DNA from 2 places in the Actinoallomurus vinaceus genome. Region 1 is predicted to be linked to the other one. Evidence: riboswitches for the same ligand, from Rfam matches in the RefSeq annotation. Region 1 holds a riboswitch; the other holds the start of a gene.
The links. Region 1 has a riboswitch for ZMP and ZTP ahead of ABEA24_RS34735 (serine hydroxymethyltransferase). Riboswitches for the same ligand answer to the same signal wherever they lie in the genome.
Positions count from the first base shown of each region.

Region 1 (3,393 bases):
CGGCTCGTCGATGAGCTCGTGCGGGGTCGCCGGAACGACGCTGGTCCGGCGGCCCGCGGCGACCGCGACGGCGGCGGTGAGCGCCTCCGCGGTGGTCCCGGCGGGCACGTCCACGACGAACTCGTCCACCACGCCGTCCGTGTCGACCTGGACGGACAGGTCGAGGATGTTCGCCCCCTGCGCGGCCAGCGCGGCGGTCAGGACGGCCAGCCGGCCCGGCCGGTCGTCGATCTCGGTGCGTACGCGGAGCAGCGGCATATCATCCCCTTCGGCGGCTGAACGGGACCAGCGTGCCGCATCACTGTTACCGGGTCGCTACGCGATCGTTTCCGCCGGATCAGCGCTCTTTGGGACGAACACGACGAAGGCCCGGCGCCTCCGAGACGCCGGGCCCTCGTGATCGATGGCTGGTCAGGGCGTCGCGGCCCATCCCGGCATCGGGAAGCCGGCGAGCAGCTCGCGGATCTCCGTGGCGATCTTGGCGAGGACCGCCTCGTCGTCGGCGGCGGCGACGGCCTGGTCGATCGAGGCCGCGACGAACGGCATGTGCTCCTCGGTGAGGCCGCGCGTCGTGATCGCGGCGGTGCCGAGCCGGATGCCCGAGGGGTTCCACGGCTTGCGCGGGTCGAAGGGCACCGTGTTGAAGTTCAGCTCGATGCCGGCGCGGTCGAGCGCCTTGGCCGCCGGCTTGCCGCCGATGCCCTTGTCCGTGAGGTCGATGAGGACCAGGTGGTTGTCGGTGCCACCGGACACGAGGTCGAAGCCGTGGTCGGTCAGCGCGGCGGCGAGGGCCTGGGCGTTCGCGACGACCTGGCGGGCGTACGCCGCGAAGTCCTCCTGGGCGGCCTCCTTGAGCGCGACGGCGATCGCCGCGGTGGTGTGGTTGTGCGGGCCGCCCTGCAGACCGGGGAAGATCGCCTTGTCGATCGCGGTCGCGTGCTCCGCGGTCGTCATGATCATGGCGCCGCGCGGGCCGCGGAGGGTCTTGTGCGTGGTCGTGGTGATGACGTCGGCGTGCCCGACCGGCGACGGGTGGGCGCCGCCGGCGACGAGCCCGGCGATGTGCGCGATGTCGGCGGCGAGGACGGCGCCCACCTCACGGGCGATCTCGGCGAACGCCGGGAAGTCGATCGTCCGCGGGATCGCGGTGCCGCCGCAGAAGATCACCTTCGGCCGCTCCGCGCGGGCGAGGTCGCGCACCTGGTCCATGTCGACACGGCCGGTCTCGCGGCCGACGCCGTAGTGCACGGGGCGCAGCCACTTGCCGGAGATCGACACCGGCGACCCGTGCGTGAGGTGGCCGCCGTGGGCGAGCTCGAGCGACAGGAACGTGTCGCCCGGGTTCAGGAACGCCAGGTGCACGGCCAGGTTGGCGGGCGAGCCGGAGTACGGCTGGACGTTGGCGTGGTCGGCGCCGAACAGCTCGCGGGCGCGCGCCTGGGCAAGCTCCTCAATGGGGTCGACGACCTGCTGACCCTCGTAGTAACGCTTGCCCGGATAGCCCTCGGAGTACTTGTTGGTGAGGACGGAGCCGGTCGCCTCCAGCACCGCCGGCGAGACGTAGTTCTCCGAGGCGATGAGGCGGACCTTGTCGTGCTGGCGGCGGGCCTCGGCCTCGATGAGACCGGCCAGGTCAGGGTCGGTCGCGGTGAGATGGGACAGCGCTGGCTGGTGCATGGGGCCTCCAGAAGGGCTCGGCTCCCAGCACCCAGGCGCGCGGTGCCAGATCTTCTTCGCTCCCCGGTGGTGAACTCCACCTCATGCGCCAGTCACGGACCCCCATCGTACCGAAAGCGCCGCCGCGGCTCAGGGCGACAGGCCGGATCAGATCGCCGCGCCGAACACGCCGGATGCCGCCGTACCCGCTCATGCGATCGGGCCGGTGGCCGCCGAGGCGGTCACCGGGCCGATCACAAGAGCGATCTACAGCGTCAGTTCCGGACGCGCTGCATCGCGGCCGCGATCGCAGCACGCTCGGCACGCAGCTTGGCCAGAGCCTCCTCGAGGATGGCCTCGCCGTCGGCGTCGCTGCGCCGCTCCTTCACGTAGGCGAGATGCGTCTTGTAGGGCTCGTTACGCGGCGGCGCCGGCGGGTTCTCCGCGTCCTTGCCGGCGGGGAACCCGCACCGGGGGCAGTCCCACTGGTCGGGAACCGCGACGTCGGTCGCGAAACTCGGCCGGGACTCGTGCCGGTTCGCGCAGTAGAAGCTCACCCACACACGCGGGGCTGCTTCGCCACGCTCGGCCTCTCCCATCGGGCCAGCACCGACTCGGCTACCTCGAATAGCGTTGCCACTACCCACGGACTACTCCTCGCTTCCTTTGCCGCCGCGGCGAGGGGCGACGGCGTCAACACACTGCGGGTCTGGGCTGCTCAGCCGTGGTGGCCGTGCTTGAGCAGCAGACCCAGCGCGATGATCGCCACGAACCAGATGACGCCCGTGCCGATCGTGAGCCGGTCGAGGTTGCGCTCGACCACGGACGACCCCCCGAGCGACGAACTGATACCGCCGCCGAACAGATCCGACAGGCCGCCGCCCTTGCCCTTGTGCAGGAGGACGAGCAGCACCATCAGCGCGCTCGTGAGGATGAGCACGATGGAAGTTGCGATGATCACAGCAGCCCAGCGCTTTCGTGATTCACCCCGCTGGTCGCGGGGAATGTTCTCGTGTTCAGGTCATCCGTTACCGAGGGTACGACGTTCTACCGCGTGGTTCAGCAGAAACGCGCAGTCTGATGCGCTAGATCACACCGGCAGCTCGCGATACCTGCAGATCTTGACGAACTCCCCCGCGTCCAGGCTCGCTCCGCCGACGAGCGCTCCGTCGATGTCCGGCTTCGCCATGATCCCGGCGATGTTGCCGCCCTTGACGGAGCCCCCGTAGAGCACGCGGACCTGCTCGGCGAGATCTCCACTGTACAGCTCGGCCAGCCGCTTCCGGATCGCGCCGCACACCTCCTGCGCGTCTTCGGGCGTCGCGACCTCGCCGGTGCCGATCGCCCAGACCGGCTCGTAGGCGATCACGACGCGCTGCGCCTGCTCGGCGGGGACCTTCTGCAGGCCGCCCTCGACCTGGGAGAGCGTGTGGGACAGGTGCTCGCCCGCCTTGCGGACCTCCAGGCCCTCACCGACGCACAGGATCGGCGTCAGATCGTGCTTGAGGGCCTGCTTCACCTTGGCGTTGACGAGCGCGTCGTCCTCGTGGTGGTACTCCCGGCGCTCGGAGTGCCCGGCCAGGACGTACGTGCAGCCGAGCTTCTCGAGCATCAGCCCCGAGATCTCTCCCGTGTAGGCGCCCTTCTCGTGGGCCGAGACGTCCTGCGCGCCGTACGTCAGCTCGAGCTTGTCGGCGTCCACCAGCATCTGCATGCTGCGGATGAAGGTGAACGGCG
Region 1 is NZ_BAABHK010000012.1:39,894-43,286, reverse strand. It holds gene ABEA24_RS34740 (GNAT family N-acetyltransferase) at 1-258, opposite strand, end outside; gene ABEA24_RS34735 (serine hydroxymethyltransferase) at 412-1,677, opposite strand; ZMP/ZTP riboswitch at 1,700-1,783, opposite strand; gene ABEA24_RS34730 (RNA polymerase-binding protein RbpA) at 1,932-2,303, opposite strand; gene secG (preprotein translocase subunit SecG) at 2,375-2,617, opposite strand; gene tpiA (triose-phosphate isomerase) at 2,747-3,393, opposite strand, start outside.

Region 2 (3,393 bases), on a different contig from region 1:
GCCGATGTCGAGGAACTGGTCGATGCCCTGCTCGACGAGGTATCTGACCGCACGTCCCAGGAACGCGCGGTTCTCCTTGATCAGGTTGACGAGCGTGGGGTCGGCCGCGACCGCCTCTTCGGCGCGTATCCGGTCCGCCTCGTAATGATCTTTCCCGCCGAGGTAGTAGTCGTACATCCGAGCGATGTTGGGCACGGTCGCGTCGAATCCGCCCGGCCGAGGTCCCCAACCCGACATCGCCTCTCCTCACTACCATGCACGTCGGCCTCCGGCCGGCGGGCAGGCTTCACGCCGCTTTGATCCAAAAAAGACCTTAGTGGTCCCCGGTCGCGGTCGATGACCGGTGCTCGACCTCCTGCTCCCTTTGGGCGGCGGAGCGGCTCAGGCGGCGGCGACCGTCCGGTCGGTATCGGGAGCCGAGCCGACCTCGGTAGGGTGCGCCACGATCAAGGCCGTACGGGAGATCGGGGCAGAGGCGATGTCGGTCATCGACAAGGTGGCGTGGATCAGGGTCGAGGGCGGCAGGGTTCTCAGCACGCGGTCGCGCGGCAAGGACGCCTACTACCTTCCCGGTGGCAAGCGCGAGACAGGGGAGAGCGACCTGCAGACCCTGGTCCGGGAGATCGAGGAGGAGCTCACCGTCGCGATCGTTCCCGAGACCGTCGCCCACCTGGGAACGTACGAGGCGCAGGCGCACGGTCATCCGGACGGCGTGAAGGTCAGGATGACCTGCTACATCGGCGACTACCTCGGTACCCTCTCGCCCAGCAGCGAGATCGAAGAGGTGGTCTGGCTGTCCTACGCCGACCGCGACCGCGTCTCCCCGGTGGACCAGATCATCTTCGACGAGCTGCGAGCCGCCGGTCGGCTGACCTGAGCGGGACACGATCTCCGACGGCGCACCGTACGGGTGATCACGTGAGCTCCCACAGGCCCTTGGCCAGCGTGGTGAGGCCGCCGGCCAGGGCGAGCAGCAGCACGATCCGCCGGGCACGGGGTTCCGGTATGCGATCGCCGAGCGCCCGCCCGGCGACGGCACCTCCCGCCAGCCCGGCCGTGACCAGCAGCCAGGCGGTGACGGTGAGCCGCGGCACGCCCTTCACCAGGAGAGACAGGGCGTTCACGGCGACCCCGTAGAACTGCGCGTTGGGGACGAACTCCCGCACCGGCCAGTCGGCGTTCACCGCGTACAGCGACATCGCCGGGCCGCCGACTCCGGCCGACGAGTTCATGAAGCCGCTCGCGGCACCGGCGGCGACGGCCCCGCCGGATCCTCTCAGCGCGGGCACCCGTGTGCCGAAGATCACAAGCAGCACCGCCGCGGTCACCAGCGCGCCCATCCCGGCGAGCAAAATCTGTTGGGGAAGGCGGGCGGCGACCCACGCCCCGGCCGGCACCGTGCAGGCGGCCGCGACGACCAGCGGCATCATCGCGCGCAGCCGGACCCGCCGCCATCCATCCGCCAGCCCGATCACACTGATGGCACCGGCCGCGGCGTTCGACAGCAGTACGCCCTGGGAGGGGCCGAGGAACAGCACCAGCGCGGGTGCCGCGACCAGCGCGAAACCGATCCCCGCCAGCCGCTGGACGGACGCGCCCACGAGGACGATGCCCCCCAGGCACAGGTCGGCGGTCCAGACACCCGTCACGACGGCTCCTTCTCACGAGACACGGTCGAGAGCCTTCACCGGCGGAACGGCCGGCTTCAACGCGTTTCGAGGGCGGGCGCCTGCCGGTGACCCCGATTCCAGCCGGTTGCTAGTGTGGATCTTGGGCCGTGACTGGCGCTGAGGTGGAGCACCACCGGGGAGCGGCCCGGCAGAGGATCGTGCCGTGCGCCTGGGCCGAGTCGTGAGGACCGCACAGGAGCAGCCCATGCACCAGACGCACGCCGCCCGCCTCATGGACGGTACGGGCCTGGCCCGCCGCATCACCGAGCGCAGCGCCGCCCGGGCCGCGCAGATCACCCGGGACACCGGTACGGCGCCGTGCCTGGCGACCGTGCTGGTCGGAGACGACCCCGCGTCGGTGACCTACGTCCGCATGAAGCGCGCCCGCTGCGAGAAGGCGGGCATCGTCTCGCGGCACGTGGGGTTGCCGTCCACCACCACGACGGCGGAACTGGTCGACGCCGTCAGCGCCCTGTCGCAGGACCCGCAGGTGCACGGCATCCTGCTCCAGCACCCGGTCCCTTCGCACATCGACGAGCGCGCCGCGTTCGAGGCCATCGCCCCGGAGAAGGACGTCGACGGGGTCACGATGCGGTCCTTCGCCGCGATGAGCTTCGGGCTGCCGGGCTTCGTGTCCTGCACTCCCGGCGGCATCATGCGGCTGCTGGAGGAGTACGACGTCGACCTCGCGGGCAGGCACGCCGTCGTGGTCGGCCGCAGCGCCATCCTCGGCAAGCCGGTCGGGATGCTGCTGCTCGCCGGAAACGCCACGGTCACGTACTGCCACTCGCGCACGAAGGACCTGGAATCGATCGTGCGCCAGGCCGACATCCTGGTCGCCGCCGTCGGCCGGCCGCAGTTCATCCGCGGCGAGGACGTCAAGCCCGGAGCCGTCGTGATCGACGCCGGTTACAACCCCGGCAACGTCGGAGACGTCGACTTCGAGACCGCCCAGACCCGCGCGAGCCTCATCACACCGGTGCCCGGCGGCGTCGGACCCATGACCATCGCCGTCCTCCTCGCCCAGACCGTGGACGCGGCGGCCCGGCAGTTGGGTCTGGGACCCGATCGCCGAGTCCTCTCATGTGACGGCGCGCGATGAACCCGATGGCCATGCGTTAGGGCATGGCCGCCGAGCCGCTAGAGCGTCTCTGATTGGCTAAGCGATTCTGAGGAATCCTCAGGAGTCGTCCTGGCTGGATGCCGGGCGTATGCCAATCGTCTTCGTGCCCTGGTGTCGGCAGGCAGAGCCGCCGACCCGCGTGGCACGTCCCTCCGGACGCTATCGGTCCAGCCTGCACAGCTATCGGACCGAGGAGGGTGCCCCGCGTCGCCTGGGCGCGGAGCGTGCTAATGACAGAACGATACCATAAGATTACCGAAGGTGACTAAGAAGAGAAGTGGGCCTGCCGGGCCGCAAGATCCGGGTGAGAATCCGGCCGCGATCTTTGATGCGCTTCCGCAAACGCACCGTGCGCAGTTCCGGGCAGAATACGACCAAGCCCTCGATGCAGCACACGATCTTGCGCGATTCAAGCAGGTGCAGACCTTACTCAGGCGGTGGCGCCTGCGAGCGATCGCCTATGCTCGGCCGGGATACGAAGAGGCTGTTCAGGACGCTGTCCAGGGACGTTCGGAGGCGTTCGTCCGCTACGTCCCCCCGGAGTGGGAAGGCCGGGTGTGAGCTACAAGTTCGACGGCTTCCACGGACGTGCTCTGTATG
Region 2 is NZ_BAABHK010000003.1:707,573-710,965, reverse strand. It holds gene ABEA24_RS14295 (SAM-dependent methyltransferase) at 1-237, opposite strand, end outside; gene ABEA24_RS14290 (NUDIX hydrolase) at 344-877, shown strand; gene ABEA24_RS14285 (TSUP family transporter) at 915-1,649, opposite strand; ZMP/ZTP riboswitch at 1,768-1,852, shown strand; gene ABEA24_RS14280 (bifunctional 5,10-methylenetetrahydrofolate dehydrogenase/5,10-methenyltetrahydrofolate cyclohydrolase) at 1,876-2,772, shown strand; gene ABEA24_RS53520 (DUF6247 family protein) at 3,055-3,354, shown strand.
Region 2: another riboswitch for ZMP and ZTP. It lies ahead of ABEA24_RS14280 (bifunctional 5,10-methylenetetrahydrofolate dehydrogenase/5,10-methenyltetrahydrofolate cyclohydrolase); the one in region 1 lies ahead of ABEA24_RS34735 (serine hydroxymethyltransferase).